DNA from 4 places in the Brenneria populi genome. Region 1 is predicted to be linked to each of the others. Evidence: predicted binding sites of a transcription regulator. Region 1 holds the regulator's gene; each other region holds the start of a gene.
The links. Region 1 encodes PurR, which represses purine synthesis genes. Its sites were predicted from a motif close to CANGCAAACGTTTGCNTG; they were not measured.
Positions count from the first base shown of each region.

Region 2: purT (formate-dependent phosphoribosylglycinamide formyltransferase) is a predicted target of PurR. The motif match lies at 5,651-5,668, and genes of this name have one in related genera.
Region 3: pyrD (quinone-dependent dihydroorotate dehydrogenase) is a predicted target of PurR. The motif match lies at 2,478-2,495, and genes of this name have one in related genera.
Region 4: purM (phosphoribosylformylglycinamidine cyclo-ligase) is a predicted target of PurR. The motif match lies at 3,838-3,855, and genes of this name have one in related genera.

Region 1 is NZ_JAYWTM010000001.1:394,665-401,965, reverse strand. Features, by position in the region: gene VSX58_RS01835 (C40 family peptidase) at 116-967, shown strand; gene cydH (cytochrome bd-I oxidase subunit CydH) at 1,066-1,155, opposite strand; gene purR (HTH-type transcriptional repressor PurR) at 1,527-2,558, shown strand; gene cfa (cyclopropane fatty acyl phospholipid synthase) at 3,019-4,179, shown strand; gene VSX58_RS01815 (riboflavin synthase subunit alpha) at 4,258-4,893, opposite strand; gene VSX58_RS01810 (MATE family efflux transporter) at 5,342-6,715, shown strand; tRNA gene VSX58_RS01805 (tRNA-Val) at 6,907-6,983, shown strand.
Region 2 is NZ_JAYWTM010000001.1:835,035-842,335, reverse strand. Features, by position in the region: gene pyk (pyruvate kinase) at 1-682, opposite strand, end outside; gene VSX58_RS03805 (MurR/RpiR family transcriptional regulator) at 843-1,736, opposite strand; gene zwf (glucose-6-phosphate dehydrogenase) at 2,103-3,578, shown strand; gene VSX58_RS03795 (bifunctional 4-hydroxy-2-oxoglutarate aldolase/2-dehydro-3-deoxy-phosphogluconate aldolase) at 3,725-4,366, shown strand; gene purT (formate-dependent phosphoribosylglycinamide formyltransferase) at 4,428-5,609, opposite strand; gene VSX58_RS03785 (S9 family peptidase) at 5,948-7,301, shown strand, end outside.
Region 3 is NZ_JAYWTM010000001.1:880,335-887,635, forward strand. Features, by position in the region: gene VSX58_RS03990 (YcbX family protein) at 1-622, shown strand, start outside; gene VSX58_RS03995 (cell division protein ZapC) at 641-1,210, opposite strand; gene pyrD (quinone-dependent dihydroorotate dehydrogenase) at 1,387-2,397, opposite strand; gene pepN (aminopeptidase N) at 2,637-5,252, opposite strand; gene pncB (nicotinate phosphoribosyltransferase) at 5,486-6,691, shown strand; gene asnS (asparagine--tRNA ligase) at 7,113-7,301, shown strand, end outside.
Region 4 is NZ_JAYWTM010000004.1:333,421-340,721, forward strand. Features, by position in the region: gene bepA (beta-barrel assembly-enhancing protease) at 1-33, shown strand, start outside; gene arsC (arsenate reductase (glutaredoxin)) at 54-410, shown strand; gene hda (DnaA inactivator Hda) at 430-1,137, opposite strand; gene uraA (uracil permease) at 1,303-2,595, opposite strand; gene upp (uracil phosphoribosyltransferase) at 2,942-3,568, opposite strand; gene purM (phosphoribosylformylglycinamidine cyclo-ligase) at 3,935-4,972, shown strand; gene purN (phosphoribosylglycinamide formyltransferase) at 4,972-5,610, shown strand; gene VSX58_RS06415 (ABC transporter substrate-binding protein) at 5,882-6,988, shown strand; gene VSX58_RS06420 (TonB-dependent siderophore receptor) at 6,981-7,301, shown strand, end outside.

The DNA.
Region 1 (7,301 bases):
CTTTTTTTCACTATTCTGTATAAATAAAGAGGCCGCGCCCACTTTTTTATCATGCCGTTTTCGGGAATACTGTGCGGACTCAGTGAGTTAATAACGACGAACGACCACGGCTATCATGCGCTTGTTTATTACCTTTTTTATATTGTTTTTCAGTAACCTATTCCTGAATGTGGCGCAGGCGGCGCCTCATACGCCGAATTCGCCGCCGCGCAAAGCCAGCGTGAGCAGCGACGGCGAGCATAGAAAAAATAAGCAGGCGAAGAAAAACGGTCAGAAATCGCCCGCGCCGGTAAAAACAAAAAGCAAAGCGACGGATAGCGCCAAGGCCAACGGCGCGACGAATAATAAAATTAAAGTCATTCACCTCGCCGGGCATAAGCAGGAATCACCCCGTTCGAAAATGAAAAACGACACGCCGGCGCTGATTAAGAAAAACCTCAAGGCGTTACATTTAAAAAATGAAGCGCGTTACGCCTCCTCCTCGCGCGCCAAAGTAAAAAGCGGCCTAAAAGGCGCGGCGGAAAAAGAGCTAACCCTGAGCGAAGCGCATAAAAAACGCTATCAGCACGCCAAATTGACCGCGATGAATAAGCTGATGGGACAAGTGGGCAAACCCTATCATTGGGGCGGCTCATCGCCCTTCACCGGATTCGACTGCAGCGGACTGGTCTATTACGCATACAAAGACGTGGTGAAAATCCCCATCCCGCGCACGGCGAATGAGATGTACCATTTGCGCGACGCCGCGCCGATCAAAAAGAGCGAACTGGAAAGCGGCGATTTGGTTTTCTTCCGCATCAATAACCGCGGCGCCGCCGATCACGTTGGCGTCTATGTGGGTAACGGAAAGTTCATTCAGTCGCCGCGGACGGGCTCCGATATCCGCATCAGTAAATTGAACGAGGATTACTGGCAGGATCACTATGTCGGCGCGCGGCGCGTCGTCACGCCGCAGACCATTCGCTAAGCAGCGGGCCGCATCGCAAAATATTCGGGCGCGTTTTACCGTTTAAAACGCGCCCGAAGCATATAGCGAGAGTAAAACGCAAGGCGGCTCGATAGCGATTAATTCAATACCGCGACGAAGCTGAACGCAATAATAAGCACCAACGCACCAACGGTGGCCAGCAGAGAAATTTTCAGATCGGCATCCATCGGCATCTCCTTTGTTACAAAAATGAACAGAAAAAATATTAACCGACTTTAACGCCGGAACTTTATGGCGGGCGAAAGCAGGTCTTATATAACAATAGCAATTGTTTCATAGCCCGACTAAAAAAACTCGTACCGGCGTATCACTAATAGATAAATTACCGCTTTCACTTTCGTGTCAGATCGGACAAAATTCGCTGTTTGACGACACGCCGCGTATTGGTTGAAAAAGTCAGCCTTGCCCCTTCAGGTACAACATTCGGCATTCTCCCTGTGAAATTCTGTTTTTTTACATAGAAAGAGAACGTTAAACGCAGGCAAACGATTAACTATATACATACGACCATAACGAGTCGGTTAGGAGTCATTGTTACATGGCAACGATCAAAGATGTGGCGAAGCGCGCGGGCGTTTCGACCACAACCGTATCGCACGTGATAAATAAAACACGTTTCGTCGCCGAAGAAACCAAAGCGGCCGTCAGGGCCGCCATTAAAGAATTACACTACTCCCCCAGCGCCGTGGCGCGCAGCCTTAAGGTGAATAACACCAAGTCCATCGGCCTGCTGGCGACCTCCAGCGAAGCGCCCTACTTTGCGGAGATCATCGAAGCCGTGGAAAACGGCTGCTATGCCAAAGGCTACACGATGATTTTGTGCAATTCGCATAACGACATCGATAAGCAGCGCGCCTATCTCTCGATGCTGGCGCAAAAGCGCGTCGACGGCCTGCTGGTGATGTGCGCCGAATACCCGCCTAAATTACTCGCCATGCTGGAAGACTACCGCAGTATTCCGATGGTGGTGATGGATTGGGGCGAAGCCCACAGCGATTTTACCGATACCATTATTGATAACGCTTTTGAAGGCGGCTATATGGCGGGGCGTTATCTTATCGAACGCGGTCACCGGGAGATCGGCGCCATTCACGGTACCCTGGAGCGGAATACCGGCAGCGGACGCTATCTCGGCTTTTTAAAAGCGCTGAAAGACGCCGAGATTCAGATTCATGATGAATGGATCGTGCAAGGCGATTTCGAGCCCGAATCCGGCTATAAAGCGATGCAGCAAATTCTGGCGCAGAAACATCGCCCCACGGCCGTTTTCTGCGGCGGAGATATTATGGCGATGGGCGCAATCTGCGCGGCGGATGAGTTAGGGCTGCGCGTTCCTCAGGATATATCAGTCATCGGCTACGACAATGTGCGCCACGCCCGCTTTTTCACTCCGGCGCTGACCACTATTCACCAGCCGAAAGAACGCCTGGGACAGTCCGCCCTGTCGATGCTTTTAGACCGTATCACCAGCAAACGCGAAGAGGCACAGGTCATCGAGGTTCACCCTACGCTAATCGAGCGCCGTTCCGTCGCCGACGGCCCGTTCCGCGATTATCGCCGCTATTCCTGAGAACGCACGCGGTTTTATCCCCTGCCAAAGCCATATGCCCCTACTCTGCTTCAGCCAATTTATACTTGTACCCTGGCTGAAGCAGTCATAAACTAATTAGCGGTTCAACGACAACAAGCATTTTTATCTCTTTTATTCACTATCCTTGATACCCAACAGATGTCGAACGCAGGAAAGCGGCAGGGGTGCGCCCGATGAGCTTGTTCAGATAAACGACTCTTCATCAACGCGCCTGCGGCTCGAAGTATGAAGGGTATAGTGCGAGCGCATATCGGATGTGCGTATTTATTTTAAGGATGAGTGCCCCTACGTATTTGCGTACCGGCTTTTTCTCTTCATTTTCCTCTTGTTATTCAGAGGGTAGACGATGGGTGATACCCACCGATGCCGATATTGGGTAAAAAATTGTCTATGCTTTCCTTGCCGTTTTTCACCGTGAGCAGCAAGGTAGGGAGAAATTATGAGTTCATCGTGTGTAGAGGACGTAGAAGGAGTAGGAAGCCGTGGCGACTCCTGGTTTCAAATTGTTCGTGAAATGCTGGACACGGCCGATATCAAAATCAACGGCTCCCGCCCTTTTGATATTAAGGTAAAAAATCCCGATTTTTTTAAACGCGTATTGCGTGAAGGCTCTCTGGGATTGGGCGAAAGCTATATGGACGGATGGTGGGAATGCGACAGGCTGGATATATTCTTTCATCGCATACTGCGCGCCGGTCTGGATAAAAAGGTCCCCCACCATCTGAAAGACATTGTGCGCGTCATCGCCGCAAGGGCGATTAATCTGCAGTCGAAAAGACGCGCCTGGATCGTCGGCAAAGAGCATTATGATTTAGGCAACGACCTCTTTACGCTAATGCTGGACCCTTACATGCAATACTCTTGCGGCTACTGGAAACAGGCCGCCACGCTTGAACAGGCGCAGGAGGACAAGCTGCAAATGATCTGCGAAAAGCTCCAGCTGAAGCCGGGGATGAAGCTATTGGATATCGGCTGCGGCTGGGGGGGATTGTCCGAATTCGCCGCCCGTCGCTATGGCGTCTCCGTCGTAGGCGTAACCATCTCCAAAGAGCAGCAAAAATTGGCCCAGCAGCGCTGTCGGGATCTGGACGTTACGATTTTATTGCAGGACTACCGCGATTTGGATTTGCAGTTTGACCGGGTCGTTTCCGTCGGCATGTTTGAGCATGTCGGCCCCAAGAATTACGATACCTATTTTCGTATCGTCAATAAGAACCTTAAGCCCGACGGCCTGTTTTTACTGCACACCATCGGCGCCCAAAAAACCGACTCGGAAGTTGATCCCTGGATTAACAAATACATTTTCCCCAACGGCTGTATCCCCTCCGTTCAGCATGTCGCGCGCGCCAGCGAGCCCTATATGGTGATGGAAGACTGGCATAATTTCGGCGCCGACTATGATCGCACGCTGATGGCCTGGTTCGAACGCTTCCAGCAGCACTGGCCTGAGCTTTCCGAGCGTTATTCCGCACGCTTCCGCCGTATGTTCAGCTACTACCTCAACGCCTGCGCCGGCGCGTTCCGCGCCCGGAATATTCAGCTCTGGCAGGTGCTTTTCAGTAAGGACGGCGTTGAAGGCGGGATACGCGTTCCGCGCTAATCGCCTGCGCCATCGAACCGCCCAGGGAAAACGCATGGGCGGTTTTTTTTCGCCCCGCCTCCCCTGGCGGTCGCCGGGTTACTCTTCGCTGGCCGGATCGTTCACCTGCCGGCTGGCCAAGACCCGCTCTACCGTATCCACCACGGCCTGGGTTTGCGGATCGATTTCGATATTCACCCTTTGCCCCAGCCGCTTTTGTCCCAACGTGGTGCGGTTTAGCGTTTCGGGGATCAGATGAACGCAGAAGCGGCTGCGGGTCACTTCGCCGATGGTCAGGCTTATGCCGTCAATGCCGATAAAACCTTTATGCAACACATACTTCATCAGCGATTCATCCGCCAGGCGGAACCAAATTTGATGGTTGTTTTCTGAAACCAGAATTTTCGCCACCTCCGCCGTGCAGATGATATGACCGGACATAACGTGCCCGCCGATCTCATCGCCGAACTTTGCCGCACGCTCAAGGTTGACGCTGTCGCCTTCCACGATATCACCCAGGTTGGTCAGTCTGAGCGTCTCTTTCATCAGATCGAAACTCACGCGATCGCCATTTACCGACGTGACCGTCAGGCAGCAGCCGTTGTTGGCCACTGAAGCGCCGGGCACCAATCCCGGCAATAGCTCAGGCGGCAGTTGAAGAACATGGGTGCGAAAATTGACTTTTTCATCAATAGACACCACCGGCGCGGTGCCCTGAACAATACCGGTAAACATACGGCCTGCCTCTCAAAGAAAGATGTAAATGGAATGAGCGCGAAGCGATACGGGCAACTGTCTATTGCCGCTCGTCATCAATAACAATCCTGCAGTTTGCCCCATATTACGATGAAAACCAAACCTGACGGCCAATCATCGGTATATATTTAAACCTTTCTTGAACCTTTGATTAATTTATTTTCCGGTAAGCTGATTTACTTCCGCCAAGCCGTTACAATAATACGCTTATCGCTATTCGTGGTATCAGTGTGTCCATCCACATTTAATCATCTCGCTATACCCTAAATAATTCGAGTCGCAGGACAAAAACGCCAAAGCGTTTTTGAACAGCGCTTGCGCTGACCCCGAACGGGGCGAGCCCCGCGGATGGGGCGAGTAACAAAGCCAACGCTCATGCAGCTTGCAGTATGACGGGTATAAGTTCGTCAATTCAAGGTAGGTATTTGTGCAGAAGTATCTGTCGGAAGCGCGTAAATTATTAGCGCTCGCGATCCCTGTCATCATCGCGCAGGTGTCTCAAACATCCATGGGGGTAGTGGATACCATCATGGCCGGGGCGTACAGCGCCACCGATATGGCGGCCGTCGCCGTCGGCACCTCAATCTGGTTGCCGGCCATTCTTTTCGGGCACGGCCTGCTTATGGCGCTCATTCCCGTTGTGGCGCAGTTAAATGGTTCCGGCCGCCGCGACCGTATCGCGCATCAGATTAGACAAGCGTTTTTCCTGGCCTCGGTCGTTTCCCTGCTGACCATGCTGGCGCTCTATCAGGGAGAGCATATTATCCGCCTGATGAATGACGACTCCCCCGAACTGGTGGACAAGGCCGTCGGCTATCTGCAGGCGCTGCTTTGGGGCGTGCCGGGCTACCTTTTTTACCAGGTTTTACGCGGTCAAAACGAAGGGCTGTCGAAAACCATGCCCGGAATGATCATTGGTTTCATCGGGTTATTAATCAATATGCCGATCAACTATATCCTGATTCACGGCAAATTCGGCATGCCGGAGCTGGGGGGCGTGGGCTGCGGCGTCGCCACCGCCTCCGTTTACTGGATTATGTTCCTGCTGATGGCGCTCTACAGCAAACGCGCCGCCTGGCTGCGGGACATCAAGCTACAGCAGCCCGGTTTCAAACCCGACTGGCCGGCGCTAAAACGGCTATTCACCCTGGGACTGCCTATCGCGCTGGCGCTGCTGTTTGAAGTGACGCTATTCGCCGTGGTGGCGCTGCTGGTGCTGCCGCTTGGCGTGGTTGACGTCGCCGGACACCAGATTGCGCTCAACTTCAGTTCCCTGATGTTCGTGCTGCCGATGTCCGTCGGCATTGCGACCACCATTCGCGTCGGCCACCGGCTGGGAGAAGGATCGGTCGAGAACGCGCGCATCGCCTCTTCCACCGGTATCCTGTGCGGCGTGGCGCTGGCGTTCTGTACCGCCATGTTTAGCGGTATATTGCGCGAACCGATCGCCCGCCTGTACAACCAGGACCCGGCGGTGGTGGCGATGGCGTCGCAGCTAATGCTGCTGGCCGCCGTATACCAAATATCGGATGCCATACAGACTATCGGCAGCGGCGTACTGAGAGGTTATAAAGATACCCGCTCGATCTTCTATATTACCTTCGTCGCCTACTGGATATTGGGGCTCCCCAGCGGCTACCTGCTGGCGTTAACCGACTATATCGTTCCGCGCATGGGCCCCGCGGGCTTCTGGTGCGGATTCATCATCGGCCTGACCGCCTCCGCCGTTATGATGGTCGCGAGGATTCGTTTGCTCCAGCGCCAGCCGACCGCGCGAATACTGGCGCGCGCCGCACGCTGATTGCGCGATCGGTCGCCACGGATGGCGCCGAATGGCTGAAAAAACAGCGAGATGGATAGAAGCGCAGCAATCGCACCGTTCAATGACGCAAATTTGCATTTTCCCTCTTGCCAGCAGCAACCGCGCCCGTTAATATTCGTCCCCGCTGTCGGACAGCCAGTCGGTTTTACGGCACGTGACTTCTCTTATATGCGTTCTTAGCTCAGTTGGTTAGAGCACCACCTTGACATGGTGGGGGTCGATGGTTCGAGTCCATTAGAACGCACCATTTCTTGTTCCATAGACGTTTGCCGATATTTATATCCCATTGAAGCAGCTATGAAAATCATCCCTTCATGTTCCAACCGCTTGCGCTGAATTCTACCTTCTTCAGTGCGTTTGAGGGATGCCCAAACAGCGCGCCGCCGCCGTTTTTGGGTTAAGCCATATGCGTTAAAACAAGTCAGAACAAAACGATATAGTTATATGGATATCCATTGATGATAATAATCGCTCTCGTTTAAAAAATGATTACTCTCACTAGTATTAAGCGCGCGACAAAAATATTTCACAAAGACACAAATATAAGTAACCCATTGTTTACAAT
Region 2 (7,301 bases), 440 kb from region 1:
CGGCGCGCTCCACTTTGGAGACGATTTTCGCGTGGCAGCCCGCATCGCGAGCAAGACGGCGCGCGTAATTGAGATCCTCACCGGTGCGGGGGAAGGATACCGCCAGATAATCCACGCCGATTTTAGCGGCGGTGACGATGTCCTCTTTATCTTTTTCCGTCAGCGCTTCGGCGGAAAGGCCGCCGCCGAGTTTGTTAATTCCTTTATTGTTGGACAAGGGACCGCCGACGGTGACTTCGGTGTAAACCTTCATGCCTTCGACCCGCAGGACCTTCAGCTGCACGCGGCCGTCATCCAGCAGCAGAATATCGCCGGCGACAACGTCGGCGGGGAGGCCTTTGTAATCAATACCGACTTTTTCTTTATCGCCTTCGCCTTTGGGCAGGTTCGCATCCAGCAGGAATTTATCGCCGATGTTCAGGAAAATTTTACCTTCCTTGAAGGTAGATACGCGAATTTTTGGACCCTGTAAATCCCCGAGAATAGCGACGTGGCAACCTAGTCTGGCGGCGATTTCGCGAACTTTATTGGCGCGCAGCTGGTGATCTTCCGCGGTGCCGTGAGAAAAGTTCAGGCGTACTACGTTCGCGCCTGCGGCGATAATCTTTTCCAGATTATTATCGCGATCGGTGGCTGGCCCCAGGGTAGTGACGATTTTGGTTCTTCTGAGCCGTCTGGACATGTATAACTCCGTTGACTTGTGAAGCAGTAGTGTTTCGATTAATGTCGGATAACGCGATGAAATGTAACTTTACAACGAAACTATTTCATCTGGGTTACCCGAATTCCGTATTGAACCTGGCGTATGGTGTAAGTGTATTGCGTCAAATAGCAATGACGCTTTAAAAGGAACCGCGGTTAACGAACTCATTGAGGGGGTTAATAAACGGTTCCTCTTTATCAAAACGCGATTCTCGCAACGCTTCTTTGACTCGCTTCAAGTTATCCCTGAATTTTGCTCCGCGCCGCAGCGTGAAACCGGTAGCCAGCACGTCAATCAGCGTAAGCTGCGCGATACGGGATACCATTGGCATATAAACATCGGTATCTTCCGGCACATCGACGAGCAGCACCAGAGAAGATTCGCGAGCGAGGGGCGTGCCCTCGGACGTTATCGCAATCACCGTCGCATCATTCTCACGCGCCAGGCGAGCCATTTCAACCAGGCTTTTAGTTCTGCCGGTATGAGAAATGAGCACGACGACATCGCCGTCGGCGGAATTCATACAGCTCATGCGCTGCATCACGATATCGTCGAAATAAACCACCGGGATATTGAAGCGGAAAAACTTGTTCATGGCGTCATGCGCTACGGCGGCCGACGCGCCGAAGCCGAAGAAAGAGATTTTTTTCGCTTGCGTCAGCACATCCACGGCCCGGTTAACGGCGGCGATATCGAGACGGGATTTCACATGCTCGAGTCCCGCCATCGTCGATTCAAAGATTTTGCTGGTATAGGCGTCGACATTATCATCTTCTTCGACGTTACGATTCACATAAGGTGTGCCGTTCGCCAGGCTCTGCGCTAGACGCAGTTTAAAATCGGGAAAGCCTTTGGTTTCCAACCGCCGGCAGAAGCGGTTGACGGTAGGCTCGCTGACTGCGGCCATTTTGGCCAGGGTCGCGATGCTGGAATGGATGGCCGTTTGCGGCGCGCTCAGAATAACTTCGGCGACCTTTCTTTCCGACTTGCTTAGCAGTTCCAGGTGGTTCTGAATTTTTTCCAGCATATTCATATAAAAAGGGCCATGTCAGTTTTTCCGATTGCAGTCAAAGGCGCACACGATACGGATTTTGTGAAAATATACACCGACCTGGCGACGGTTGGCAGAGGGCGAAGCCGGAAGTCGCGCGCTTTTTTTACCAGAACATGACATGTGTCTAACTTTCAGAAAGGTAATCCGCTGTCAGAAACGGTAAAAAATTTCTCTTCCAGGGAATGCGACGCGCGCGTGATTCCTGGCGACAGGCCGGTTTTTTCGCCTGCGCCGGTAAGCCATCAAGATGATGTTTGCGCTTTTTACCGGGTTTACTGGCCGGCGTCAAAAAGAGTACATTACGCTTGTAATAAAATTACAAAATCCCGCAACGAGGAGATAAACATGGCGGTAACTTCAACAGCCCAGGCGTGCGACCTGGTTATTTTCGGCGCTAAGGGCGATTTGGCGCGCCGTAAATTGCTGCCTTCACTGTATCAACTGGAAAAAGCAGGCCATATTCATCCAGACACGCGGATCATCGGCGTAGGGCGAGCCGATTGGAATAAAGCGGCATACACCCGCGTTATCCGCGAAGCGCTGGATACCTTTATGAAAGAGCCGATTGATGAAGCGTTGTGGGACACGTTAAGCAGCCGGTTGGATTTCTGCAATCTTGATGTGGAAGATACCCAAGGCTTTGGCAAGTTGGGCGATATGCTCGACCAGGAAAATCGCACCACGATCAACTATTTCGCCATGCCGCCCAGCACCTTCGGCGCGATTTGCCGCGGGCTGGGCGCCGCCGGGCTGAACAAAGAGCCGTCTCGCGTGGTGATGGAGAAGCCGCTGGGTACGGATCTGGCCTCTTCCCGGGCGATTAACGATCGGGTGGCCGAGTATTTTAATGAGTGCCAGGTTTACCGCATTGACCATTACCTGGGTAAAGAGACGGTGCTGAACCTATTGGCGCTGCGTTTCGCCAACTCTCTGTTCTCCGCCAACTGGGACAACCGCACGATAGATCATGTGCAAATCACGGTTGCGGAAGAGGTCGGGATTGAAGGGCGTTGGGGCTATTTTGATAAAGCGGGCCAGATGCGCGATATGATTCAGAATCACCTGTTGCAGATTCTGACCATGATCGCCATGTCGCCGCCTTCCGATCTGACCACCGACCGTATTCGCGACGAAAAAGTCAAAGTGCTGCGCTCATTACGCCGTATCGATCGCAACAACGTGCATGAAACGACGGTGCGGGGTCAGTATACCTCCGGCTTTGTTCAGGGGAACAAAGTCCCCGGCTACCTGGAGGAAGAGGGCGCCAATAAGACCAGCGACACCGAAACGTTCGTCGCCATTCGGGTTGATATCGACGACTGGCGCTGGTCCGGCGTGCCTTTTTATCTGCGCACCGGTAAACGCCTGCCGACTAAATGCTCTGAAGTCGTGGTGTACTTTAAAAATCCCGCGCTGAATCTGTTTCGCGACTCTTATCAGCAGCTCCCGCAGAATAAACTGATTATTCGCTTACAGCCGGATGAAGGCGTCGAAATTCAGATCCTGAATAAGATCCCCGGACTGGAGCATAAGCACCGTTTGCAAACGGTGAAGCTGGATTTGAGCTTCTCGGAAACATTTAATCAGCAGCACCTGGCCGACGCCTATGAACGTCTGCTGCTGGAAACCATGCGCGGGATCCAGGCGCTGTTCGTGCGCCGGGATGAGGTTGAAGAAGCCTGGAAGTGGGTGGATTCGATTATGGACGCATGGTCCATGGATAACGACGCGCCGAAGCCCTACCAGGCCGGTAGCTGGGGGCCGGTGGCATCGGTGGCGATGATCACCCGCGACGGTCGTTCCTGGAATGAATTTGAATAGCGTCGGCGTGATGACGCATAGGGTAATTGCGGTTTTATGTATGGCTAACGGTGCGGTCGGACGTCTGCAGTTCATGCAGATCCCTGTGGCAGGGGCGCGCCAGATGATTAATGATTGCCTGGTGGCATGACTGGAGATAACTTTTGATGAAAAACTGGAAAACCAGCGCGGAACAAATTTTGACGGCGGGTCCCGTCGTTCCGGTGATTGTGGTCAACAAACCGGAGCATGCGGTGCCGATGGCGAAAGCCCTGGTCGCCGGCGGCGTCCGCGTTCTGGAGCTGACTCTGCGCACCGATTGCGCCGTAGAGGCTATTCGCGCCATCGCCAAAGAAGTTCCCGAAGCGATTGTCGGCGCCGGTACGGTGACCAACCCGCAGCAGCTGGCCGACGTAACCGCAGCCGGCGCGCAGTTCGCCATCAGCCCGGGGCTAACCGAGCCGCTGCTGAAGGCGGCGACGGCCGGCAGCATTCCGCTGATTCCGGGCATCAGCACCGTATCCGAACTGATGCTGGGCATGGATTATGGTCTGCGCGAGTTTAAGTTCTTCCCGGCCGAGGCCAACGGCGGCGTGAAAGCGCTGCAGGCGATCGCCGGCCCGTTCGCCCAGATTCGTTTCTGCCCGACCGGCGGCATTTCGCCGAAAAACTACCGCGATTATCTGGCGCTGAAAAGCGTACTGTGCGTCGGCGGCTCCTGGCTGGTGCCGAACGACGCGCTGGAAAGCGGCGACTATGCGCGTATTACCCAACTGGCGCGTGAAGCGGTCGCGGGCGCGCAGGCGTAACGTTTTGCCTTGCTGAAGCCGCCTATGTTTTATGGGCGGCTTTTTACTCTCCCGCTAAAAACTATCCGCTGACCTTGACGGCGGACGCGGCCTTTTTCGCCAGCTCCACGGCTTCGTCAACGGTGGGCGCGGCGGCCAGCGCCACGCCCATACGGCGTTTACCGCCGATTTCCGGCTTGCCGAACAGACGAATCTGCGTAAAGGGCAGTAGCGCGTTTTCCAGCCCCTGATAGCGAACGTTCCGGCTTTCCAGCTCGGGGAGAATCACCGCGGATGCGGCGGCGCCGTCGTATTGACGAATGGCGCCGATGGGCAGCCCTAGAAATGCGCGTACATGCAGCGCGAATTCTGACAGATTCTGAGAGATCATCGTCACCATGCCGGTATCATGCGGGCGCGGAGAAACTTCGCTGAAGATCACCTCGTCGCCGCATACGAACAGTTCAACGCCAAATAACCCGTAGCCGCCCAGCGCCTTAACCACCTCGCCGGCTATTGCCCGCGCCCGCGTCAGCGCCTGCGCGCTCATCTGCTGCGGCTGCCAGGATTCGCGATAATCGCCGTCCTCCTGACGATGCCCTATCGGGGCGCAGAAGTGGATGCCATCCACCGCATGAACGGTCAGCAGCGTGATTTCAAAATCGAAATTAACCAAACCTTCAACGATAACCCGCCCACCGCCGGCCCGTCCGCCTTGCTGAGCATATTGCCAAGCTTTCTCCAACTGCCGGGGTTCGCGGATCAGGCTTTGTCCTTTGCCGGATGAGCTCATCACCGGTTTTACGATACAGGGATAACCGATGTCCGCGACGGCTTGACGAAAGCCAGCCTCGCTGTCGGCAAAGCGGTAGCTAGAGGTGGGAACGCCCAGGGTTTCGGCGGCCAGACGGCGAATCCCTTCACGATTCATCGTCAGCCGGGTTGCCTGCGCGCAGGGGACGACGCGGTTCCCCTGTTGTTCGAGCTGAACCAGCATATCGGTGGCCAGCGCTTCAATTTCCGGCACGATATAGTCAGGGCGTTCCGCCTCGACCAACGCCTTCAGCGCCTCGGCGTCCAGCATGTTAATGACGTGGCTGCGATGCGCAACCTGCATGGCCGGCGCGTCGGCATAGCGATCGACCGCGATAACCTCAAGACCCAACCGCTGGCACTCAATCGCCACTTCTTTGCCTAATTCGCCGGAGCCCAGCAACATCACGCGCGTGGCGTCGGGACGCAGGGCGGTTCCAATCGTTGACATAATGCTATCCTGATCTGGTAGTGAAAAACCGGCGCAGTATAAACGAAAACGTTTGCGCGCGCATCCGGGGCGGAGACGGGAGATCGCGCCCGCGCCAATGCGCACCGGTAATGTTTCCCCGTCGCTTGGCATAATCGGGTAATCGTGCCACTCTAGATTTCAGCAGCTTTTATCCCTGATCCATAGGCGCAATGCTGTTCACTTAAGCCCATTTTTAGGGGAAACACCGGGGGAGCTTCCCGTAGGGGTGCCTCACCCCGGTGGTCGCCCCGTGTATCTCGATACTTAAACGATCGGCATTAGATCCATCGGCGCGACTTAACAACAGAAGGACCACCATGACCCCACCGCAAGCAGCAAAAAGACCCCATCCTTTGACTATTCATAACGATACCCGCATCGATAACTACTATTGGCTGCGCGACGATGAGCGGGCCGACCCGGATATATTGGCCTATCTCCGCGAGGAGAATGACTATAGCGGCGCGGTGATGGCGCCCTATGACGGCCTGAAGCAGTCGCTCTATCATGAAATGGTCGCCCGAATACCGTCGGAGGATATGTCGGTTCCCTACGTCAGAAAGGGTTACCGCTATCAGAGTCGTTATGACCCGGGTAAGGAATATCCCATTTACCGGCGTCAGCCCGAGTCCGCGACGGATGAGTGGGAGACGCTGCTGGACGGCAATCAACGGGCGGAAAATCACGAGTTCTATAGTTTGGGGGCGCTGGAGGTCAGCCCTGATAATCAAATTTTGGCGTTATCGGAAGATTTTCTCTCGCGCCGGCAGTATGACATCCGTTTTCGCGATCTTAAGAGCGGCGAGTGGCTGCCTGATGTTATCGAAAAGGTCTCTTCCGGGGCGGAATGGGCGGCCGATTCCCGCATTCTCTATTACGTGCGCAAACATCCGCAAACGCTGTTGCCGTACCAGGTTTATCGCCATCGTCTGGGCTGCGAGCCAGCGGACGACGAACTGGTGTATGAAGAGCGGGACGATGCCTATTACGTCAGCCTGGGGAAAACAACCTCGGAACGCTATATCACGATTTATCTCAGCAGCACTACCAGTACGGAAGTGTTGCTGATCGATGCGGCGAAGGATGACGCGGCGCCGCTGGCGTTTATCGGCCGGCGTAAGGATCATGAGTATGACGTGGACCACTATCGGGACGCGTTTTATCTGCGCTCCAACCGGGAGGGGAAAAACTTTGGCCTGTACCGCACGCGGACGGCGGGGGAAGCGGAGCTGGAAACGCTGGTTGCGCCGCAGGAGCATCGGGTGCTGGAAAGTTTTGAACTGTTTCGCGACTGGCTGGTGCTGGAAGAGCGGGAGCGCGGGTTAACCCGTCTGCGGCAAATCCACTGGCAGACGCGGGAAGAGAAAAATATCACTTTCCATGACCCCAGTTATGTCACCTGGCTGTCCTATAATCCGACGCCGGAAACCGCACTGCTGCGTTACGGCTATGCTTCAATGACCACGCCAAGTTCACTTTACGAGCTGAATATGGATACCGGCCGGCAGCAGTTGCTCAAGCAGGCCGAAGTGCGGAACTTCACTTCGGATAACTATTGCAGCGAGCGTCTGTGGATCACCGCCCGGGACGGCATTGAAGTTCCGGTTTCCCTGGTGTATCACCGCGAACATTTCCAGCCGGGACGGAATCCTATACTGGTATATGGTTATG
Region 3 (7,301 bases), 490 kb from region 1:
CTGTCCGGCGGGTATCAAGCTGGAGCAGTTTCGCCCTAATCTGGCGATCGCGGGCGCGGAGGCGTTTGCGGAAGACGGCTGGCAGACCATTCGCATCGGAGAGGTGATTTTCGATGTGGTTAAACCCTGTAGCCGCTGCGTACTGACCACGGTCAGTATTGAACGCGGCAGAAAGCACCCCACGGCTGAACCGCTGACGACATTACAATCTTTCCGCACCGCTGAGAACGGCGATGTTGATTTCGGACAGAACCTGATAGCCCGTAATACCGGCATTATTCGGGTCGGCGATACGCTGGAGGTGCTGGCGACCAAACCCCCCAGACTCTACGGCGCAGGCGAGACGGAGGAACGCGTTGCCGCGCCACGCCGCAGCGAACAGGCGGTAACCATTGATTATCAGGGGAAAAGCCTGCCGGGAAACAATCAGCAAATTCTGCTGGAACAGCTGGAACAACAGGGAATAAGAATTCCGTATTCCTGCCGCGCCGGGGTATGCGGCTGCTGCAAGCTGACGCTGGTCAGCGGTCAGGTTTCAGCGCTGAAGAAGAACGCGATCGGTAAAAACGGCGAAATCCTCGCCTGCAGCTGTATTCCGCAAAGCGATATCAGCCTGCGGTAATCTTTGCGACGCCAAGGGCTAAACCACTTTGGCATAGTGAAAAGGCGATGCGCCCTGACTGTCGGCATCCCGGACGGCGGCGGGCAACAGCCTGTCGTGCATGATTTTTATCGCATCCCCGAGAATCATCTTTTTAGCGTTAAGCGTAAGTTGTTCCTGAGCCAGCAGACACAGGCTGGCCTTATCGCCCGCTTCGGCGACCAGAAAATAGGCTTTGTCATGATTCTCGGTCAACTGCGCCTGAACGATATCCCCCGTTTGCGGCGCAAACATATTTGCAGAGGGCTGCTGCACGAAGTGCCAGCTTTTGGGCATCAGCGGCTTAAGAAAACGGCAGGCGACCAGCGCATTCAATATTAATTCGCCCTGAAGATCTCGGCTTAATGCCATTTGCTGGCATTTTTCATTATAGGTAAAAAACAGCGCCGCGTCTTCGACGCAAAATGCACACTCATTAAAAGCATCCGGCGTTAGCATTTTAGACGGAAAGCGGGAACGGAATAACATACCGTTGGCAAGATCCAGCATCAGCCGATCGTGTTCGGAATCAAAGTACCAGCGCCAATTATCGTCAGGTTTTAATTTCATATTATTCTACCCTTCGTTTCTTACTGTCGATTACACCAATATCGGAAACGGCTGATTGCAAAATGCTGCAATAAAAACCCGGCAGGTGTTGATAAATTTATGCACGAAAACGGATAAAATATAGACTAACCGGGGGAATAAATAAACCCCCGGAGATAAATGAATCAGCGAAATGATTAAATATGCGTAACGATATCTTTAATCAGACCCGGTCCGCGGAAAATAAAGCCGGAATATATCTGAATCAGCGTCGCGCCGGCGTCGATTTTTTCGCGCGCGGCAATCAAAGAATCAATGCCGCCGACGCCGATAATCGGCAGACGGCCGGCTAACTCCTGAGATAAGCGGCGGATAATTTCCGTACTCTGCAGCTGTAAAGGACGGCCGCTTAATCCCCCGGTCTGCCCGCAATGATTTAATCCCTGAACCAGGGTTCTATCCAGCGTGGTATTAGTGGCGATGACGCCGTCAATATTATGGCGAACTAAACTGTCCGCTATCTGGATCAATTCCGCCTCAGAAAGATCCGGCGCGATCTTTACCGCGACCGGAACATATTTCTGATATTTCTCATTTAATTCCGCCTGTTTATTCTTGACCGACAGTAAAAGATCGTCCAGCGCTTCGCCATATTGCAGATTGCGCAGTCCCGGCGTATTGGGCGAAGATATATTGATAGCGATATACCCCGCATGGGCATAGATCTTATCCATACAGATCAGATAATCTTCTTTACCCTGCTCGACCGGCGTATCTTTATTTTTACCGATATTAATCCCTAATACGCCGCCAAAATGTGATTTTTTTACATTCTCAACCAGATAATCGACGCCCTGGTTATTAAATCCCATCCGGTTAATCAATCCTTCCGCTTCAACAATACGGAACAACCTCGGCTTATCATTTCCCGGCTGCGGACGCGGCGTGACGGTGCCCACTTCAATAAAGCCAAACCCCATGGCGCCCAGCGCATCGATACAGTCGCCGTCTTTATCAAGACCGGCGGCCAAGCCAAGCGGGTTTTTAAATGATAATCCCATGCAGGTGACGGGCTTGGTGGGAACAGACTGACGGACGAGAAATTCAAAGGGGGTATGGCTAATTCGGCGTAATTGTTGGAAGGTCAGTTCGTGCGCGCGTTCTGGATCGAACTGAAATAAGGCTTTCCTGATAACGGGATAGAACATATCGTCTCCTGAGATCCCAATCGTAAATAAATAAAGTCAGAATACTCTTTGGGCGGGAATGGTAATTCCATCAAGCGGGAAAGTAAAACGATTGTCTGAATATCGGCATGCCCGCCGCCTTCCCGCCATCCCCGCGCAGGCGCTGATCTCCGGCAACGCCGTGCCGTCTGAAAAAGCAGGTCCCCGCCTGCTGACTGCGGGGACGACGGAGTTTCAGGTTTTGCCGTCAAACGCCGACTTTAATCCTGTAACGCTTTGCCGATTTTCTCAAACAGATCGCCGGACAGATTATCCAGCGTTTTCAGCTGTTCCAGCGCCTGCCGCATCAGGGCCTGGCGCTTGGCGTCATAGCGTTTCAGGCGGATTAACGGCTCGATCAGGCGCGCGGCGACCTGCGGGTTGCGCGTATTGAGATCGGTCAGCGCCTCCGTCAGGAAACGGTAGCCGCTGCCATCCTCCGCATGAAACGCCGCGGGGTTGGAGGCGGTGAAAGCGCCGATCAGCGAACGCAGGCGGTTGGGGTTATTCAGGCTGAACGAACGATGCTGTAGAAGCTCCCGCACCCGCTCAAGCACGTCGGCCGCCGGGCTGGTCGCCTGCAGGGCAAACCATTTATCCATCACTAACCCGTCCTGGTGCCAGCGATCGTCGAAGCCGCTCAGCAGCGCATCGCGCGCCGGCAGCTGCGCGCTCACCGCCGCGGAGAGCGCCGCCAGCGAGTCGGTCATGTTATCAGCCTGGCGATATTGCTCGGCCACCAGCCTATCGGCCTGCCCCTCATCGCCAAACGCCAGATAGTAGAGGCAAACATTGCGCAACGCGCGTTTACCGATATCCTCATGCGCGATGCGATAGCGCGGCAGCCGATTGTTGCGATAGACCGCCAGCCACTCATCCGCCATCTCTTTCGCCATCGCCCGCACCAGGCCGTCGCGCACGGCGGCGATGGCGACGGGATCGATCTCCTCGAACAGTTCGGCGATCTCATTTTCACTCGGCAGCGTCAGGATCTGCGACGCCAGCATGGGATCCAGCTTCTCGTCCAGCAAGATCCCGCGGAAAGCATCGACCACATGCATCGGCAGCGAAAGCGACTGTTTCTGCTGGTAACGCGCCACATTCAGGCGAATATAGTTCGCCAGCAGGCTCTGGGCCGCGTCCCAACGCGAGAACGCGTTGCTGGCGTGACGCATTAGAAACGTCAGTTGATCGTCGCTCCAGGCGTAATTCAGTTTTACCGGCGCGGAGAACTCGCGTAATAAAGAAGGAACCGGCTGACACGGCACCCGATCAAAAATAAAGGTTTGTTCCGCTTCGGTGACGTTTAAAACCGCAGACAGCGCGACGCCGTTTCTCTGCAACGCAATCGCCTGCCCTTGCAGATCGTACAGCTCGATATCCAGCGGAATATGCAGCGGCTGTTTCGCCTGCTTATCGGCACCGACCGGCGTCGTTTGGCTGACCGCCAGTGTATATTGCTGGGACTGCGCGTCATAGTCGTCACGCACCGTCAGCACCGGCGTTCCCGACTGGCTGTACCAGCGGCGGAACAGAGAGAGATCCACGCCGGAAGCATCCTCCATCGCCTGCACGAAATCGTCGCAGGTAGCGGCGCTGCCGTCATGACGTTGGAAATAAAGGCGCATGCCTGCCTGGAATTTCTCCTCGCCCAATAAGGTGTGCATCATGCGGATCACTTCCGCGCCCTTTTCATACACGGTCAGCGTATAGAAGTTATTCATTTCTATAACCTGATCGGGGCGTATCGGATGCGACATCGGGCTGGCGTCTTCGGCAAACTGCGCCCCGCGCATTACCCGGACATTATCAATACGATTCACCGGGCGCGATCCCAGATCCGAACTGAATTCCTGATCGCGGAAAACCGTCAGCCCCTCTTTCAGGCTAAGCTGGAACCAGTCGCGACAGGTCACGCGGTTGCCGGTCCAGTTATGGAAATATTCGTGCCCGATCACCGCTTCGATGTTCAGATAATCTTTATCCGTCGCGGTCTCCGCTTTCGCCAGCACATATTTGGAGTTAAAGACGTTCAAGCCTTTATTTTCCATGGCGCCCATATTGAAGAAGTCCACCGCGACAATCATGTAAATATCGAGGTCATACTCCAACCCAAAGCGGGTCTCATCCCACTTCATGGCGTTTTTCAATGACGTCATGGCCCAACCGGCGCGATCCAGATTGCCGCGGTCGACGTAGAGCTCCAGCGCGACGTCACGGCCGGAACGCGTGGTAAAGCGATCCTGCAATACGTCAAAATCGCCAGCGACCAGCGCAAACAGATAACAGGGCTTCGGGAAAGGATCCTGCCATTCGATCCAGTGACGCCCATCGTCCAGATCGCCCTGGGCGATACGGTTGCCGTTGGAGAGCAAATAGGGGTAGCGGGATTTATCCGCGCGAATACGGGTGGTGAATTTGGCCAGCACATCCGGGCGATCGAGATAATAGGTAATATGGCGGAAACCTTCGGCCTCGCACTGCGTGCACAGCGCTTCGCCAGACTGGTACAGCCCTTCAAGCGCGCTATTGGCCGCCGGATTGATTTCCGTTTCGATGCTCAGCGTGAACTCCGCGGGTAACTGCGTCAGCAGTAGCCCATTATCCAGCTCCTGATAATGAGGCCATGACGAGCCGTCGACCTGCAGACTCAGCAGCTTCAGACCTTCTCCGTCCAGCTTCAGCGCGGCGCCCGGCTCGCCTTGCCGCACCACCCGGCTCACTGCTTTTACCCTGGTTTTCTCCGCATGCAGGTCGAAGTCCAGCGCAATGTCGGTAATGGTATAGTCCGGCGCACGGTAATCATGGCGATATTTCACTTGTGGCTGTTGATTCATATAAAGTTTTCACCTCGTCATAAGCTTTACAGACTCAGTCTATGCCTGTTACGTCGATGTTACCACGATAAAATAATGAGAATAATAATCATGTCAGAGCACGTTTGAATCTCGCCTTAGCCATCCCAATATGTTGTGATGAGGTATTATTTACCTAAGCAGGGTATACTGATCGAACCTTGCCGATTGTCCCGACAGTGGACGCGCGTTTAACGAGGATGCTGTAACGCATTATGACATTACACACTTCCCCGATTCTAACGTCATTGCTGGATACCGATGCCTATAAGCTGCATATGCAACAGGCGGTGTATCATCATTATTATGATGTCGACGTAGCGGCTGAATTCCGCTGCCGCAGTGATGAATTGTTAGGAATCTATGCTGAAGAGATAACCGAGCAGGTTGCGCTGATGCGTTTCCTTGCATTAAGTGACGAAGAGTATCGCTACCTCTCTTCCCTGCCTTTCTTTAAGCGGGATTATCTCGATTGGTTGCGTAAATTCCGTTTTGATCCGCAGCAGGTCAGTATTAAAAATCACCACGGTAAACTGAATATCCGTATCGCCGGACCGTGGCGCGAAGTTATTTTATGGGAAGTCCCCTTGCTGGCGGTGATTAGCGAGGTGGTTCACCGTAATCGTTCTCCTCGGATCGGCCCCGCTCAGGCGATCGAACGGCTGCATGAAACGCTGGCGCACTTCCGCGCCATCAGCGCGGACGTCGACATCCGCCATTTTAAACTGATGGATTTCGGCACTCGCCGCCGCTTCTCTCGTGAAGTGCAGCAGACGATCGTCAGTACGCTGCAGGCCGAGTTTCCCTATTTAATCGGCACCAGCAACTATGACCTGGCCCGGCGCTTGGCATTGACGCCCGTCGGCACCCAGGCTCATGAGTGGTTTCAGGCCCACCAGCAAATCAGCCCGGAGCTCGCCAACAGCCAGCGCGCCGCCCTACAGATGTGGCTGAACGAATATCCCGATCAATTAGGCATCGCGCTGACCGACTGCATTACGATGGATGCTTTCCTGCGCGATTTCGATTATCCGTTCGCCAACGCCTACCAGGGGCTACGCCATGACTCCGGCGATCCCATCGCCTGGGGCGAAAAAGCCATCGCGCACTATCAGCGCCTGAACATCGATCCGTTAAGCAAAACCCTGGTGTTCTCCGATAATTTGAATCTCGAAAAATCACTGAGCATCTATCGCCATTTCTGGCAACGGATCAATCTGGTGTTTGGCATAGGAACGCGGCTGACGTGCGATATTCCAGGCATTAGTCCATTGAATATCGTCATCAAGCTCGTGGAGTGCAACGGCAAACCCGTGGCGAAACTTTCCGACAGCCCGGGGAAAACTATTTGTCAGGATAAGGCTTTCGTTTCCGAATTACGCAAGGCTTTCGATCTGCCGCGCGTCAGAAAGGCCAGTTGAACGCCGGAATGCTGGTCACTTAAGCCGATTTTAGGGGAAACACCGGAGGAGGTTCCCGTAGGGACGCCTCACCCCGGTGGTCGCCCCGCGTATCTCGATACTTAAACGATCGGCATTAAGTTGAACGCCGCGCATCCCCTCCCGATCGCTTAATCTTTGACCCACCGCCGCCGGAATGGATAAAACTTATGACATTCCGGCGATTTCTACTTGTGTCCAGCCTAACGGCAAGTAACATAGCAAAACCCCAAGATTCACGGTCGCCGGCGAACGTTGCTTCGCCGCTCGCCTGGCGCGGCGTGATTTCTGCGCAGGCATGCCGTCATTCCCGCGCAGGCGGGAATCTCAGCGCGTACCGCGGAAACGGCCGACGAACGATTGGGGCAACGTATTTAACCTTATTAATTAAAGAGAGAATTTTATGAGCGTAGTGCCTGTAGTCGACGTACTGCAAGGCCGCGTCGCCGTTGACAGCGAAGTCACCGTGCGCGGCTGGGTGCGTACCCGGAGAGATTCTAAAGCCGGTATCTCCTTTGTTGCCGTTTATGACGGCTCCTGCTTTAATCCATTACAGGCGGTAGTTAATAATAATCTCTCTAATTATCAAGAT
Region 4 (7,301 bases), on a different contig from region 1:
CAACAACGTTTTCGTCAGTATCAGAAATCCTGATGGAATAAAGGAAAACGCGCATGACTAAAAACGTCACGATTTACCATAACCCGCGCTGCTCCAAAAGCCGCGCAACGCTGGCGCTGCTGAAGCAGCAGGGCATCGCCCCCCAGGTGGTGCTATATCTGGAGACGCCGCCCGACGCCGAAACGCTGGCCCGCCTGATTGACCGGCTGGGGCTGAGCAGCGCACGCGATCTGATGCGCCGCAAAGAAGAACTCTACCGCCAGTTGAATCTTGCCGATGCCGATCTGAGCGAAGCGCAGCTTATTAAGGCGATGACGGAACATCCAAAGCTGATCGAACGTCCCATCGTGACGGCCGGCAACCAGGCGCGCATCGGCCGTCCGCCGGAACAGGTATTGGAAATCCTGTAAACCACGGGAAATCGCGGGACTACAGCCCGAGGATCTCTTTTACAAACGGAATGGTCAGTTTACGCTGGGCGGTGATGGAGGCGCGATCGAGCTGATCCAGCGTCATGAAAAGCGTGCGCATTTCACGATCCAGCCGTTTCAGCAGAAAGCGGCTGACATCTTCCGGCAGTTCGAAACCGCGCAGTTTCGCCCGCAGCTGCAACGCCTCCCCCTTCTCTTCATCCGACAATGGCTGAAGTTTATAGATCTGCCCCCAGTCCAGCCGGGAAGCGAGATCGGGCAAATGCAGATTAAGCTGCCGGGGAGGACGATCGCCGGTAATCAACAGGCGGGCGCGCCCGGTTTCCTGAATACGGTTATAGAGATTGAACACCGCCATTTCCCAGGCTTCGTCGCCGGCGATCGACTCAATATTGTCGATGCACACCAGCGCCAGGTGCTCCATGCCCTCCAGCACGTCGGGCACGAAATAGGCGCGTTTATCCAGCGGCACGTAGCCGACCGCCTGGCCGCGATGGGACAAATCGGCGCATGCCGCGTGCAGCAGGTGGCTGCGCCCTCCCCCTTCCCGCGACCAGAAGTAAATATAGCTGCCGTGCTCCTGATGCAGAGCGGCGGTAATCGCGGCAAGAAGGGACGCGTTCTCTCCCGGATAGAAACTGGAGAAGGTTTCGTCGTCAGGTAAATACAGTGGCAATGAAAGCTGTGCCGGCGTGTTCAGAATCACCTCAAGCAAGACAGGCAGGAAAACGAATCGAGTTTATCACAGAAAGCGGGCCCTGTTGAGCCCGCGCGTGCGGCGCCCCTACGCGGCGATAAGATGCGGCCGCGGCCGTATTCCGTCCTATAGCCGGCTTGGTGACTCCGCCCACCGGGTCGCCGATACCCGCTCTCAGCGCGAGGCCGACTTCTCGGTTTCAGGCGCGTCGAGAATCACCTCTTCGCCGCGAAACAGGCTAATCAGCTTGAACAACAGGCTCATGCCGATCCCCACGACCGTCGCCAGCGCCATCCCCTTCAGTTCGGCCGCGCCTATATGCACCTTCGCGCCGCTCACGCCGATAATCAGAATAACCGAGGTCAGAATCAGGTTTTGCGCCTTATTGTAATCCACCTTGGACTCAATCAGCACGCGGATACCCGAAGCGCCGATCACCCCGTACAGCAACAGCGATACCCCGCCCATTACCGGAACCGGCACGGCCTGAATCGCCGCCGCCAGTTTGCCGACGCAGGACAGTAGGATGGCGAGGATCGCCGCGCCGCCAATCACCCAGGTGCTATAGACCTTGGTCAGCGCCAGCACGCCGATATTTTCGCCGTAGGTGGTATTCGGCGTGGAGCCGAAGAAACCGGAGAGTACGGTGGACAGGCCGTTGGCAAACAGGGAGCGATGCAGGCCCGGTTCACGCATCAGGTCTTTCTTCACGATATTGGCGGTGACGACCAAATGCCCGACGTGTTCGGCGATCACCACCAGCGCCGCCGGCAGAATGGTCAGAATGGCGAACCATTCGAAACGCGGGGTATAGAACGTCGGCAAGGCGAACCAGTGCGCCTGTGCGATCGGCGTCAGATCGACGACGCCCATGGCGAATGAGAGCGCATAACCGGCCAGCACGCCGATCAGAATCGGAATAATCGCCAGAAAGCCGCGAAACAGCACCGAGCCCAGAATGGTCACCGCCAGCGTCGTCAGAGAAATGATCACCGCGTTGCTATCGACGGAGGCGCCGTCGGCAGGCAGCAAACCGGCCATTCCGGCAGCCACGCCGGCCAGTTCCAGACCGATAACGGCGACGATCGCGCCCATCGCCGCCGGCGGGAACAGCACGTCCAGCCATCCCGTTCCCGCTTTCTTGGCGATCAGCGCCACCAGACAGAACACCAGGCCGCAGACGATAAATCCCCCCAGCGCCACTTCATATCCCAACGGCAACAGCAGCAGCACCGGCGAAATAAAGGCAAAGCTGGACCCCAGGTAGGCCGGAATTTTTCCTTTACAGATAAATAGATAGATCAAGGTGCCGACGCCGTTGAACAGCAACACCGTGGCCGGGTTAATCTTAAACAGAATGGGGACTAAAACGGTGGCGCCGAACATCGCAAACAGATGTTGGAAACTCAGCGGAATGGTTTTCAACAACGGCGGACGTTCACTAACCCCGATGGCGCGACGAGTCATCTTTGTATCCTCTGTAACGTGGCTATTTCTGGAAAACTGCTATTTACGCCCGGCGGGCAAACGCCGGCGCCAAAGATGGCGGACAGATATAATCCGCCATAAAAAAAACGCCCGGAGCGTTTTTAAACGTCGCCAAGCGACGACCGCCATAAAAAAGCCGACGAATTACGTCGACCCAGACTGCTGATAAAGTGGTCACTTACCGCCCACCGCCAAATTCGTCATGCCTGCGTAGGCAGGAATCTTTCTGATATCAACGCATTATCTGAAGAACAGCTCCCCGCCTGCGCGGGGATGACGGAGGGAAACGAAGTTTGTCAGCAAACTCACTAAGCCGGCCTGGCGGTTATTTGGTGCCGAATATCTTATCGCCGGCGTCGCCAAGCCCCGGCATGATATAGCCATGCTCATTAAGCCCCTTGTCAATCGCCGCGGTGTAAAGCTCGACATCCGGATGCGCTTTTTCCAGCGCGGCGATCCCTTCCGGCGCGGCAACCAGCACCAGCACCTTGATGCTCTGACAGCCGGCTTTTTTCAGTAGGTCGATCGTGGCGATCATCGATCCGCCGGTCGCCAGCATCGGGTCAACCACCAGCGCCATGCGTTCATCTATATTGGAAACGAGTTTCTGAAAATAGGGCACGGGCTCCAGCGTCTCTTCATTACGATAGATGCCCACCACGCTAATGCGGGCGCTGGGAACGTTTTCCAGCACCCCTTCCATCATCCCTAACCCGGCGCGCAGAATAGGTACGACGGTGATTTTCTTGCCTTTGATTTGATCGACTTCAACCGGCCCGCACCAGCCATCGATGGTCACTTTTTCCGTTTCCAAACCGGCCGTTGCTTCATAGGTCAATAAACTTCCCACTTCGGAAGCCAGCTCGCGAAAGCGTTTGGTGCTAATATCGTTTTCACGCATCAGGCCGAGTTTATGTTTGACGAGCGGGTGTTTCACCTCGACGATCTTCATCATTATTCTCCCTAGACAGTGGACGGTCAAAAAAACGTCATGCGTTTTAAACTCCGCTTGCGGCGGCCGGCGGGATATAACCCGTCATAAAAAAACGCCGGGAGCGTTTTTCAACGTCAAGAAGCGACGGCCCGCGGGGTGGGCGCCATAAAAAAATCGCCGGATTATACCGCTTTTTTGACCGAACGACATACGATTAAGCCTGATCCAGATCAAGCGCTGAAGGAAATTGCGCCGATGAGGAAAAATGGCGGCCCGGCGACTCATCGCTCGCAAACGTTTGCTCGCGCTGGTAGAATTAGCGCGCTCCTTTTTTACCGACAACTGTTTTTAACCACAAATTGTAACCTCCGTGGGGACTCCGTAGTGACCGACAAAACCTCTCTCAGCTATAAAGACGCAGGCGTGGATATTGATGCGGGTAACGCATTGGTGGATCGTATCAAAGGTGTAGTGAAGCAAACCCGTCGCCCGGAAGTTATGGGCGGCCTGGGTGGTTTCGGCGCCTTATGCGCCTTACCGCAAAAATACCGCGAACCGATCCTGGTTTCGGGCACTGACGGAGTCGGCACCAAGCTGCGTCTGGCGATGGACCTCAAGCGCCATGACACCATCGGCATCGATCTGGTCGCCATGTGCGTTAACGATCTGGTGGTGCAAGGGGCGGAACCCCTATTCTTCCTCGATTACTACGCCACGGGCAAACTGGATGTCGATACGGCCGCCAGCGTGATCGCGGGCATCGCCGAGGGCTGTAAACAGTCCGGCTGCGCGCTGGTCGGCGGCGAAACGGCGGAAATGCCGGGTATGTATCACGGCGAAGATTATGACGTCGCCGGTTTCTGCGTGGGCGTGGTTGAGAAATCCGAAATCATCGACGGCAGCAAAGTGCAGCCGGGCGATACGCTGATCGCGCTCGCCTCCAGCGGCCCGCACTCGAACGGCTACTCTCTGGTGCGCAAAATTCTGGAAGTCAGCAAAGCCGATCCGGCCACCCTCATGCTGGAAGACAAGCCGCTGGCGGACCATCTGCTGGCGCCGACGAAAATCTACGTTAAATCGATTCTGTCGCTGATTGAAAAAATCGACGTCCACGCCATTTGCCACCTGACGGGCGGCGGCTTCTGGGAAAACATTCCGCGCGTACTGCCGCAAGGCATGCAGGCCGCCATCGACGAAGCGAGCTGGCAGTGGCCGGCGGTATTCAACTGGCTGCAGCAGGCGGGCAACGTCAGCCGCCATGAAATGTACCGCACCTTCAACTGCGGCGTCGGCATGGTCATCGCCCTGCCCGCCGAGCAGGCGGACCAGGCCGTCGCCCTGTTAAACGACAGCGGCGAAACGGCATGGAAAATCGGCGTGATTAAGCAGGCCGACGCCGGAGATGCAGTGGTCATTAGCTGATGAAAAACTTCGTTATTCTGATATCGGGTCAAGGAAGCAACCTGCAGGCGTTGATAGACGCCTGCAAGCGCGATCGCATCAAAGGAAAGATAGCGGCAGTATTTAGCGACAATCCCGAGGCCTACGGCCTACAGATTGCGCAAGAAGCGGATATACCGACGCATGTCGTCAGCCCGGCGGACTTCGCCGATCGCGCCGCTTATGATGCGGCCATGGCGCAGGAAATTCTCCAGTATGAACCAGAGCTTATCGTGCTGGCGGGCTATATGCGGATTCTCAGCCCCGAATTTGTCGCGCGGTTCGCCGGCAACATACTCAATATCCACCCGTCCCTGCTGCCGAAATACCCCGGGCTGCACACCCATCGTCAGGCATTGAAAAACGGCGACGCCGTGCACGGCGCGTCGGTGCATTTTGTCACGGATAAGCTGGACGGCGGCCCGCTAATCCTGCAGGCCAGAGTGCCGGTATTCTCCGATGATAGCGAAGAAAGCCTGAAGCAGCGCGTTCATGTGCAGGAGCACGCCATTTATCCCCTGGTGGTCAACTGGTTCCTCTCCGGCCGCTTACGGATGCGGGAAAATGAGGCCTGGCTGGATGGCGTGCGCGTGCCTTCCCAGGGTTATGCCGCCGAATAATCTTCACCCGTTTTCACGATCGCTTCCCCTGGATGGCGATGACGTCATCCAGGATATTCACAACGGTGCCGCCGGCCTGATATCTCAAAACACTCCGCAGTTTTTTCCCTCGCCGCCGCGTTCCCCCTCCATTTAATTACTTACTTAAAGAAAATAACATATTGATATGTAATTTAATTTATCTTCTGTAAGCATTATCCCCACTTATTGAGCGTTGAAAATAAGAATAACAACGATTATCTTTTGCCATCGTTTTTTTGCAGAATTCATCATGCGCGTCGCCATATTCTTTTTTTTATCACTCCTCAGCGCCTTCTCCGCGGCTAAAAACGTTACCGATATTCTCGGCCGGCAGGTGGAAATCCCGGATTCGCCGCAGCGCATTATTCTGGGCGAAAGCCGCATGCTTTATACGCTGGCGCTGCTTGAGCCGGGCAATCCGGCGCGCCGCGTCGTCGGCTGGCCGGGAGATATGGCGCGTTACGATGCGCAGAGCTGGCGGCGCTATACGGAGAAATTCCCCTCCATCGCTCAAATCCCGCAGTTGGGCAACGGCAACCTGCATAGCGTAAATGCGGAAATGCTGCTGCCGTTAAAACCCGATCTGGTGATTCTGCCGCGCCTGGCCAAAGGGGCCGACGATAGCGAACGGCTGCAGCAGACGCTGGCCGGCGCCGGCGTGCCGGTGATCTATGTCGATTTACGCATCGATTTGCTCAATAACACCCTGCCCAGCATTCGGCTGTTGGGAGAGGTGCTGAATCAGCCCCAGCGGGCCGAGGCGTTCAGCGAATTTTATCAGCGGCACATGGCGGTCATCCGCCAGCGCATCGCGCACTATCAGGGCAAGAAAACCACGGTGATGCTGCACCTGCACCTTGGCCGCCGCGACACCTGCTGCACCACGGCCGTCGGCGGGAACCTGGGCGATCTGCTGGCCTTTGCCGGCGGTGAGAATATCGCCGCCGGCACCATCAGCAGCGTATACGGCGAACTAAGTCCGGAGCGGGCGCTGGCGGCCAACCCCGAGGTTTACATCGCCACCGGCATGGCCGGCCCGCAAGGAAAACGCTTCTCCAGCCTGATGCTCGGCCCCTTGGTCAATCCCCGGCAGGCACAGGAGAGTTTCAGCAAGCTGATCCGCCAGGATCCTATTTTGTCCCATCTTCAGGCGGTGCGAACCGGCCGCGCCTGGAGTATGTGGCACAACTTTTATCTCAGCCCTTACCACGTGGTGATGGCGGAGATGTTCGCCAAAGCGCTCTACCCCGATCTCTTCGCCGATATCGATCCGCAGCGTACATTACAAAAACTCTACCAAGACTTTTTACCTATAGATTATTCAGGGACTTATTGGAGTCAACTTGCAGATGAATAACATGTTGTCACGAAATGGCTGGCCGCTGCTGGCGCTGTTGCCTTTCAGTATTCAGGCGGCCGTCGCCCAGGAAGATACGCTGGAAGTCACGGCGACGGCGGGAACGGCGGCGACAACGGCCGAGGAAATCGGCTATCAGCCGCATAAGAGCGTGACCGGAACCCGCAGCGAAAGCCGGCTGCTGGATGTGCCGCAGGCGGTAAACGTGGTGCCGAAGCAGGTGATTGAAGACCGCGCGGCGCGCAATATCGATGAAGCGTTATATAACGTCAGCGGCATTACGCAGGCCAATACCCTCGGCGGTACCCAGGAT